DNA from 2 places in the Spirosoma humi genome. Region 1 is predicted to be linked to the other one. Evidence: riboswitches for the same ligand, from Rfam matches in the RefSeq annotation. Region 1 holds a riboswitch; the other holds the start of a gene.
The links. Region 1 has a riboswitch for cobalamin ahead of metE (5-methyltetrahydropteroyltriglutamate--homocysteine S-methyltransferase). Riboswitches for the same ligand answer to the same signal wherever they lie in the genome.

Region 1 (5,276 bases):
TTAATTTGTTGACCTCCGGCGGTTTCGACGGTGAAGACATCCGGGTCTGCAGACGCTTTGATAGCCAAATCGGAAAGAAACGAAACGGAAGGATAACGGATTACCTGTTCCCGGGCGATGGCCGTAATATTGGCTGGCGTCTCTCCATCTCGGGTCAGAAAATTATGGGAGTGGGGCGTCTGCCGATTGCAGGGTTTACCGCCGTCGATCACGAGCACCTTTCGTAACGAGCGCCCTAATGTCATGGCTGCACTCAGACCCGCGTAACTACCACCTACGATGACTACATCAACAAGAAGATCCTTTTCCATAATGGCTTATTAATCTTTACGCAAAGATAAAACACTATTCCTTACATGCAACATTGTTGCATGTAAGGAATAGTGTCAGCAATGAATTATCTTCGTCCAATGATTGCTGCAACACCAGATACACCTTATTACGCCGTCATCTTCACCTCCATCCGCACGGATTTCGAGGAGGGATACGCGGATATGGCCAGGCGGATGGTCGAGATGGCTCATGAGCAGCCCGGTTTTCTCGGTGTCGAATCAGCCCGAACAGAAATTGGTATCACCGTATCTTACTGGGAAAGCCCGGAGTCGATCCGGGCGTGGAAGCAGGTTTTCGATCACCGGATTGCCCAACAAATAGGCCGTGAACGCTGGTACGAAAGCTACAAAGTTCGCGTGTGCAAAGTAGAGCGGGATTATGGCTTTGAGTTGTAATCTCTTCTGTACTAAAAGGGAGTTATTCCGTGGGGCGTGTCTTCACGCCCCACGGAAATGCTACAAACGAGTTCGCAAGCGGAGCATTAACAGGTTTCCGTTTCACAGTCATCTTTCGTCGATATCTCCGTTTCGAGGGTAGCGTGGCTGATTTTCTGATGTTCGAGCCGGTGGCGGGCATCGTGTTTGAGGGCGGCAATCTGCGAATCGGAGAGGCCCGGCTGCAGCACAAGGTGAGCCGTTAAGGCGTTTTCGGTGGTACTCATCGCCCACACGTGTACATGGTGTACATCCTGCACACCCGCTACGGCCCGTAGGTCGGCCAGCACAGTGGGCAGATCAATATCCGTAGGGACGCCATCCATCGAAAGCCGGAGGCTATCTGTCAGCAAACGCCAGGTCGAACCCATAATCACGGCAGCCACTAGAATACCGATAACCGGATCGAGCCAGGTCCAGCCGGTATAATTAATAACGACACCGGAAACCACAACACCCAGCGATACCAGCGCATCGGTTGCCAGGTGTAGGTAAGCCCCTTTTACATTCAAATCATGCTCTTTATCCCGAAAAAACAGCATGGCTGATGCGGCATTGACCAGCATCCCTAGCCCCGCAACCCACGCTACGGCTCCACCCGCCACCGGCTCAGGATGCCGGAACCGACTGATGCTTTCCCATAAAATGGCCCCGATGGTGATCAGTAGAATAACGGCGTTCGTGAGCGATGCCAGTACCGTACTTTTTCGGAAACCATACGTAAAACTCGGTGTCTGCCGAACCCGTGCCAGCCGAAAGGCAAGCAGTGACAGCAACAGACTGGCCACATCGCTCAGGTTGTGGCCCGCGTCGGCAACGAGAGCGAGCGAATTGTAATAAAATCCGAGAGCGAACTCCACAACGACGTAAACCGCGTTCAGAATGGCCCCGATAATCAGCGCCCGGTTTATGGACGTCAATACGGTAGGGCCGTGGTGATGGCCTGTGTGGTCGTGATTATGATCGTGAGCCATAAGTATAGGTACAATTTAATGCCGCCGTTGCTAATTCGCCCGTTGGTTGGCGCGTAAATATCCGTAACAAAATTCGGTTGGTTAATGGAGTCATTTCCCAACGGTTCGAAACGGGAATGGCGTACATCCAGAATGTTTTGAAAATTAATGAAAACACGCCCGTTCATGGATATACCAAAGCTCCATTTGCGTTCAACCATGTCGTACGGAAAAACAAGGACAGGTGCCACAGGGGTAGAACGGATTACAGGGGGCTTTGTGTTCGTGCTCATCGTTGAAGTGTAAGTACCCGCTGTTTGGGCGATCTTATCCGTATGCGCTTGGTATTCGGTATCCGGGCAGGGGAGACCTGTCAGGATCAGTAGCCCCAAAAGATAAACTACACCGGTCATCTCGGCAGAAGTAAACGCGATTCAATACAACAGGGAGTCAACAACAGAAACGAGCGGGTGCTTTTATGAGACTGTTTTCTTGTTTTTGCCAACCTAATCCGGTTAGTTTGTCCCAACGTTCTTTGTTTTCCGTCAAACAAGCTAATGGTTTTCCTGAGAGTTTCAGGAAATGAAAAAGGAATCGTGTGAGAATCACGAGCAGACGTTGCTACTGTCAGTGACCATTTAGAAAAGGGTTTGCCCTCGATGTCCATTGTTACGTTAGCCGGATTACCGGCCAGATGTGATGAGAAGGACGGCAGATACCGTCACAAGCCAGGAGACTTGCCTTTAGCTTTGCTGATTACGCCCACACGCAATTGGGTTTATCAAGATTGACCCCTCTTTCTTCTGCTCCTCCCCGGGGCTGGAGGTGGTGTGTCGTGTTGGTAAATTTCTGAGAAAGTGGTAGGCGTATGGAGTTCGGCATCGAACGCGATCAACCATTTTACCCAATTAACAACATGATCGCACACAATCTCGGCTATCCACGAATCGGTAGCCACCGCGAACTCAAAAAGGCCTGTGAACAATTCTGGGCCAGTAAAATCACCCATCAGCAGCTTCAGGAAACCGCCCGGCAAATCCGGCGCGACAACTGGCTGACCCAACAGCAGGCTGGCATTACGCTGGTTCCCTGCAACGACTTCTCGTTCTACGATCAGGTACTGGATATGTCCCTGACCGTTGGCGCTATCCCAAACCGGTTTCGCCCGCTGCTCGATCAGGTCAACGCGGCTCAGCCTGGTGCGGGCCAACCTGATGCCCGTCAGTTAAGTCTGTACTTCGCCATGGCGCGGGGGTATCAGGAGAACGGGCTGGATCTAAAAGCGATGGAAATGACCAAATGGTTCGATACGAACTATCATTACATCGTGCCGGAGTTTTCGGCCGATCAGTCGTTTGCCCTGCTTTCAGAAAAGGTCTTTGCCGAGTTTGACGAGGCCAGACAAACGCTGAACACAACGCCAAAACCCGTTTTGCTGGGGCCGGTGTCTTATCTGTTGCTGGGTAAGGAAAAGGAAACCGGCTTCGATCGGCTGGATCTGCTGAATCGCCTGGTGCCTGTATATGAACAGATACTGACGCGTTTGCAGGCGCAGGGTGCCGAATGGATTCAATTCGATGAGCCGTGCCTGGCGCTGGATCTGACCGCGCAGCAACAGGAAGCGTTTGCTACGACATACAGTCGATTGCGCCAGCAATTTCCGGCGCTGAAATTTTTGCTGGCCTCTTATTTCGAATGTTACGGCAGCAACCTGAATCTGGCTACGCAACTGCCAGTCGATGCCCTTCACCTCGATCTGGTACGCTGCCCGAATCAACTGGAGGATATTCTGCAAACCGATTTCGTTCATCTGCAAACCCACCTCTCGCTGGGTTTGGTTGATGGGCGAAACATCTGGATCAATAATCTGGAACAGTCGCTGGCAACGATTCGGCGGGCTGTTCAGGCGTTAGGGTCGGAGCGTATCCTGATTGCGCCCTCCTGTTCGTTGTTGCACGTTCCCTGCGATCTACAGGCCGAAACCAGTGAGCAGGGACTCCGGCCCGACATCAGGCAATGGCTGGCGTTTGCCCGTCAGAAGCTGGACGAAGTTGCCACGCTGACGACGCTGTTTCTGTCACCGGATAATGCCAGTGCAACAGAAGCCCTAAGGGCAAATAAACAGGCATTGGTCGCCCGTCGGGAATCGGATTTGATCAACCGACCGGCTGTGCAAACCCGGTTAAGCCAGCTGACCGAGCAGGATGCGCAGCGGCAGGGCGTTTTCGCCAGTCGCCAGCGGGTACAGCACGAACGACTGCAATTGCCCCTCTTTCCGACCACAACCATTGGGTCATTTCCGCAGACGGACGCCGTTCGGGCCAACCGGGCTAAGTTCAAAAAAGGTGAGAAAACACTCGCCGAGTATGAAGATTTTATTCGCACCGAAACGGAACAGGCTATCCGCTGGCAGGAGGAAGTTGGTCTGGATGTACTGGTTCATGGCGAGTTCGAGCGCAACGACATGGTGGAATACTTTGGCGAACTGCTCGATGGCTTTGCGTTCAGTGAGAATGGCTGGGTGCAGAGTTACGGGTCGCGCTGTGTGAAGCCTCCCATTATTTACGGTGACGTACGCCGACCCGCCCCCATGACCGTGCGTTGGGCTGAGTTTGCCCAGTCGCTAACGCCCAAACCGGTGAAAGGAATGCTCACTGGCCCCGTCACCATTTTACAATGGTCATTCGTGCGGGACGATCAGCCCCGGCGGGATACCTGCCTGCAAATTGCACTGGCTATTCATGACGAGGTAGTTGACCTGGAGAAAGCCGGTATTGGTGTTATTCAGATCGACGAACCAGCTTTGCGAGAAGGATTGCCCTTGCGCCGGGAGAACTGGGATACCTACCTGAGCTGGGCTGTTAAGGCGTTCCGGGTAGCGGCTTCGGGCGCGCAGGATGCTACCCAGATTCATACCCACATGTGCTATGCGGAATTCAACGATATTATCGGTGCCATTGCCGATCTGGATGCCGACGTGATCACGATTGAAACCTCCCGGTCGCAGATGGAGTTGCTGAATGCGTTTTCCCGGTTTGCCTATCCAAATGAAATCGGGCCCGGTGTATACGACATCCATAGTCCCCGTGTACCGACCGTGACTGAAATGGTTGAGTTACTCCAGAAGGCCACAAACGTGCTACCCGCCCGTAATTTGTGGGTGAATCCGGACTGCGGTTTGAAGACGCGCCGATGGCCGGAAACGACTGAAGCGTTAAAAAACATGGTGAAAGCTGCCCAAAACGCCCGCGAATTAGTTATGGAGTCAGTATAATAAATAAAGGTCTTCTGCTGTTAGTCGGCAGAAGACCTTATTTTCGCCACTATGAACTTCTGCGGACCATACGACAAACAACTCGCGGCCCAGTATCGGCCATCCTTGTGTACGCCCCTGCTGGCCGGTTGGGAGTTCAGACCGCGCCCGACTTTATTTGCGGGAGATGCCGGATGGCGATCCCTGGCGAAAGCGCAGGACTGGGTATTGACGGCCCCCGTCCGTCACGATCTTTTAAGCGATAGATGGACGGTTGTCGTTACCGATATGGATCAGGTAATT
Region 2 (5,276 bases), 200 kb from region 1:
TGAACAATGTCGCCTTTTGTGAAGGGAACGGGGCTGGAAAAAATAGGCCCATCATATACAAAAGAATGATACTCGCCATTTTCGCCACACGGGTCGACCGTTTTGGGTAGTTCTTTCAGCAAATCCAGATCGAGTTCCTGGCCGACGAATTCAGCGCTTAATTGCTTTTCATTCACGCAAACAAGCACGGCCCGAAAACCCAGATCGACGAACGCATGAACCAGCTCGGTCGTGTTTCGCTGCCAGAGCGGGAACTCACCCAATAAGCCAACCCGCTGCAACTGCCTTTCCCGATAGGCGCGAAGGTCTTCCAGAAAAATGTCGCCAAAAATGGAATGCGTACTTCCCTGTTGTCTCAGCTCCAGCAGTTCCTTATGCATCTGAGCGTCGTACTCGTCCATGGAGACATCGCCTGCCAACCGGAGTAACCGCAGTGGAATCCCCAATCGATCGGCCTGAGCCACCATCAACTCGGTTCGAACACCGTGCATGCTTACCCGGCCATACGCATCGTTGACACTCGTCAACAACGTTTGCACGGCCCACCGACCCGATTGGAGACTATGATACAGGGCGAGGGCCGAATCTTTGCCCCCGCTCCAGTTCATAATGGCCCGCTGTCGGCTCATCGGAAATAAAATCCTGACGGCGCAATTTCAGCCTTCACCGAATCGACCAAAGCACCAGACGATTCGTAGCGCAGTACATAACCGGCCTGTGTATAAAGGAGCGGAGATTGGCTGCCGTATAAACGTCCTGTTTGTGGATCAACACCCAAGGCACTGAATGAGCGAGCGATCACCTGGCTACCGGATGCTGTCGTTGCGTCAATACCTATCCGGTATGTTTTACCGCTCAATGTGTAGTAGAAGGATTTTTTATCGGGGCTGATCGTAACAGAACCGGGAGTAGCAGCAAATGTCAATCGTTTGGCAACTACCCGATCCGATGGGTTAATTTGGACGAGATCTTTGCCGGCCTGTATCCATAGCTTGCCGTTTGCATCAAGCGCAATAGGCTCGGGCGTTGATCCAAAGGCAATGCGTTGTTTTTCCGTATCGGTATTCAGATCAATAACCAGCAGCGTTTGATCACCGCTGTACGTGTTGCTTCCGACGAAGGCTTCTGAACCGGCAACTACCATTTTTTCAACCGCTTTAACGGCCGGAATCTTCTTGATAAGTGCATTTGTGTTCAGGTCAATAACGGCAATGTAGCCGGGGTCTTTGTAGAAGGCGTTTCCGGAGCCGGAAACGTCCCAGCAACTAACGTAGGCCTTGTTAGGACCAGCTGCAATCACCTGGCGCGGGTTTTCAATATCGGGCGTTTTCAGGGTAGCGCGGGACTTGAACGTACCTCCCTCCACAATTTCAACCTTATCCTGCGCGGCAGAGCTGTTGTCGATCAAAATAAGTCCTTTCCCGTTCACTTCGGTATAGCCCTGAACGCCACCACTCGGCAATAAAGAGGGATTAGCGGCTTGTAAAATATTGGTAGCAACCGTATTACCTACGCGTGGCAAAAAGGAAACCGTTCCGTTGTTGCTGAAGAAGTTACCCGCGTTCAGTATATATACGCCCGATTCGTATGGTGTTGGTTCAGGATCGGAGGTTTTACAATTCCAGACGCTTAAGGCCAGCAAGCTAAGCGCAATGCCTTTTGTTACTTGGTATTTCATGATTTATTAGATGGAAAATTGATAATGAGATTGAGGGCCCAGTTACGACCGGGTAACGCGTTTCGCTTAATGCTGAATGACAGCGTATCGAATAGGTTGTTGACCTGCCCCTGCACCCGAACAGGTACCGGACCGAGTTTGGTGGTCGTTTCGAGGAGAACGTTTGTTAAGGTGACTCCCTGAAAAAACTGGCTGTTGTCGAAGGTAATGTACCGGAGGGAACTGGCCTGTGTTTGCACCGACAGCCGTGTTTGCCCCCGCTGCACATAAGCATTGAGCGTTCCGGTATGAATGGGCACGTAAACCAGTTGCTTCCCGATCACGTCCTCTGCATATGTGTCATACGCCCGCTCCTGCGAAGAACGCGTTAGCGCATAGCCTATCCGCAAACCAGCCCGCCAGCCTTTGTGCGCATACGCGATCGAGGTGGTTAGTTCGCCCCCGCGGGCCACAACCAGTTGTAAATTCTCGACATGGTAGTTGGTCGTTGGGTTCCAATATGTCCAGTTGTCTACCCGATTGTGGTAGACCCTTGCTTCAGCCGCAACGTTGAGTCGTTCATTGAATACAAAGGTTGAGGCCAGACCGGCCTCCAGATTGAATCCACTTTCGGGCAACAGATTAGGATTGCCCAAATCGGCCCAGTACCGTTCGTTGAGCGTTGGCACTCGATAACTTCGACTGATTGCTCCTTTGGCCGTTAAGCCAAATGCAGGACGCTGCACGATGCGATATTCAGCGCCAAGTGAGGGAGTAACGGGTGGGTTGAAGCGTGTAACGAAAGCCTGCCGTACATTAGCCGATACCAGCCATCGGTTGGTCTGCAATCGAAGCAATGCATACAAATCTCCCCGATCTTCTTCGATCAATGGACTTACGTAGCCATCGGTCCGGGTGCGGTAATGCGACCACTCGCCCCCTACCCGAAGGTTGAGCGATAGATTGGCTTTAGCGGGCGTCAAGGCGAACTCCCGCTCGGCACGGGCAATGAACCGGTCGGTCTGGGTATGACTGGGCAACGCGAAGTTGCTTTTGGCATAATCCAGAATATCGTGCGTCCAGCCAAGGCGCAGGGTTAGATGGCTGGTTTCGTAGGTAGTCAGAAATCGGGCCGATTGTGTGCGCGTCTGTTCGCGGGCAATGGTGTCTTGCGGAGCCAGAATCAGGTCGTTGTCCGTTAGCCACACGTTGACGGATACTTGACGCCCACTCTTGTGTAGGAAATATACATCCTGAACGAGGCCCCGTTGCGCGGTTGTTGATCGCTCCAGGAAGTAGTTCCTGCGTTCTGCCGATGGATACGCATTATTGAACTGGTTTCGATAGGCGAACGTCTTCCCTGACATTCTCCAGGCAGTTCCCAACCTCGTACCATAGCGTACACCTAACTGAGTCTGGTTGTTCTGAAAACTGGCCAGTTGATGACCAAACGTTACGTGTATACCCGGTTGCCAAACGGGGCTACTTCCCAGCAGCACACTCCCGCCCACGGCATCTGAACCGACGACGCTAGCCGACGAACCATATTGAACCGCTAATCGATCGAAACCCGCTACGGGTAGCGTCGAGAAATCAGTCTGACCAAGATTGGGCTGGTTGATGTTGATACCATTCCAAAGAACGGCGGTATGATTGGCCGATGTTCCCCGGAAAGATACCGTCGCCAATTGGCCGGGACCATAACTTTTAAATGCCATGGGCGTGTTCAACGCCAGTAAATCCGTCAATGAGCCAAAGCGAAACTGCAATAGCGTTGCCGAATCGATTCGCTGAAGTTTCTGACCGGCCAAAAACCGCTCGGGCGCAATGGCTCGTACGGTAACGGCCGATAAAGACACAGTCGTTGCCGACCGCGCCAACGAATCGATCTGCGCGATACTAGCCTGACTGACCAGCAAGCCGGCCAACAGTGTACTAATCCACCAGCGAAGGGTGTTCTGTTTCAAGTGTATACTGCGAATGAGTGCCTGGAACCGTTGGGCCGTCCAACTGGTGGCCCACTAGCACGCGATTGGGGCGTTTCCTCCGAACGCCAGAACAACGGATGGTTTACGGCAGGTCTCCTGGCTTGTCTCGTCGGTTCTTACCTTCCCACGCTGAGAATCAGCGCAGTGGTTACGTAGATTGAACCGATTTTCTAAAGACTTACAGTTGCGGGGACAGCATTGGTCTTACACCAACTTCCCTTTTAAGCCTTGCAGGCTGCTACGAAGCAGCATCAGGCACCGAAAACTCAGGGGCAAAGGTAGGGTATTTTGTGGAATAAGTAATGTGGATCGCACGGGCACTCGTGCGATCCACATTACGGGTTAAAAACCTTCGGCTTTAATCTCTTTCTCTGTAACGGTGCCGTATTTTTTCACTTTATCCCGAATGGTTTCGGCTTTACCGATCAGCACAAACTGGAGCTTGTCTTTCGGAAAATACTGGTCGATTATCTGGCGGGTTTTGGCAACCGTAAGCCCATCGACGTTCTTCTGGAAGTTATTGATAAACGACTCGTCGAATCCAAGACTAAACATATCGGTCAGCAAGTTGGCTAACTCACTGGCCGACTCGTACCTCGGCGGGAAATCGGCCTTAACGTAGTTTTTGGCAGATGACAGCGTTTTTTCATCGATACCGGTCCGATGTAAACTATCGAGTACCTGCAAAGCCATATCGATTGCCTGGGTAGTGGTACTGACTTTTGTAAAAGTCGAAATGGCAAAGGTGCCGCTCTTCCGAAACGTACTGAATCGGCTATTCGCGCCATAGGTCAGACCCGAATTTACCCGCAGGGCATCATTCAGCCAAGAGGTGAAGCGCCCGCCCAGGATCGTATTGACAACCGTCACAGGAATGAAATCGGGGTTATTTTGGGTGATGCCTTTTCCGCCAATCAAAAACGTTGTTTCGCGGGCATCGTCTTTATTGACCAGCAACACCCGACTTTTATCGAACATAACCGTCGGGTCCGTTAAGACCGGTGACGTTGCCGCGGCCGTTTTCCAGTTGCCGAATAAGTCGGTAATCCGCTTTTTCATAGCCGCCGTATTGAAGTCACCGACGATGGCAATAGCCCCCCGGTCGGTGGTAAAGTTTTTCTGATAAAACTGCCGGGCGTCGCTGGCGGAAACGGCCGATACGGACGCAGGCGTACCCGTGAGCGGGTTGGCGTACGGATGGCCTTCAAACACAAACTTGTTGAAGTAAGAGCCAACCACCCCCCTTGGGCTTTCTTTTTGCTGAGTCAACTGGAGCAGTTGCCGCTGTTTGTATTTGTCGAATTCAGCCTGATCGAAGGTGGGCTTTGTGATCACATCCTGGATAATATCAAATAATAAATCCTGATCCTTGACCGCAAACGACGAAGTCAGCTTAGCCACTTCTTTACCAGCATACGTATCTACGCTGGCTCCCACGTATTCAATTTTTTCTTCCAGTTGGGCCTTCGTGTATTTCGAACTGCCAAACAGCAAAGCCTCCGCCGTCATGTTGGCCAGGCCATACCGGCTGCCATCCTGCACCGCACCGGCATCGAATACCGCCGAGACATTGATGAGGGGCACCTCATGCTGTTCCATCAAATAAATCGTCAGCCCATTCCTGAGTTTGA

Region 2: it holds a riboswitch for cobalamin, as region 1 does, so the genes downstream of both, ACYU8Y_RS10300 (TonB-dependent receptor plug domain-containing protein) here and metE (5-methyltetrahydropteroyltriglutamate--homocysteine S-methyltransferase) in region 1, are expected to answer to the same signal.

Annotation. Positions count from the first base shown of each region.
Region 1 is NZ_BAAHBR010000008.1:588,970-594,245, forward strand. It holds gene ACYU8Y_RS11145 (NAD(P)/FAD-dependent oxidoreductase) at 1-311, opposite strand, end outside; gene ACYU8Y_RS11150 (antibiotic biosynthesis monooxygenase family protein) at 411-728, shown strand; gene ACYU8Y_RS11155 (cation diffusion facilitator family transporter) at 815-1,741, opposite strand; gene ACYU8Y_RS11160 (hypothetical protein) at 1,684-1,971, opposite strand; cobalamin riboswitch at 2,262-2,479, shown strand; gene metE (5-methyltetrahydropteroyltriglutamate--homocysteine S-methyltransferase) at 2,637-4,994, shown strand; gene ACYU8Y_RS11170 (PAS domain-containing protein) at 5,046-5,276, shown strand, end outside.
Region 2 is NZ_BAAHBR010000008.1:388,340-393,615, reverse strand. It holds gene ACYU8Y_RS10310 (Dph6-related ATP pyrophosphatase) at 1-629, opposite strand, end outside; gene ACYU8Y_RS10305 (YncE family protein) at 626-1,678, opposite strand; gene ACYU8Y_RS10300 (TonB-dependent receptor plug domain-containing protein) at 1,675-3,624, opposite strand; cobalamin riboswitch at 3,715-3,923, opposite strand; gene ACYU8Y_RS10295 (M16 family metallopeptidase) at 3,988-5,276, opposite strand, start outside.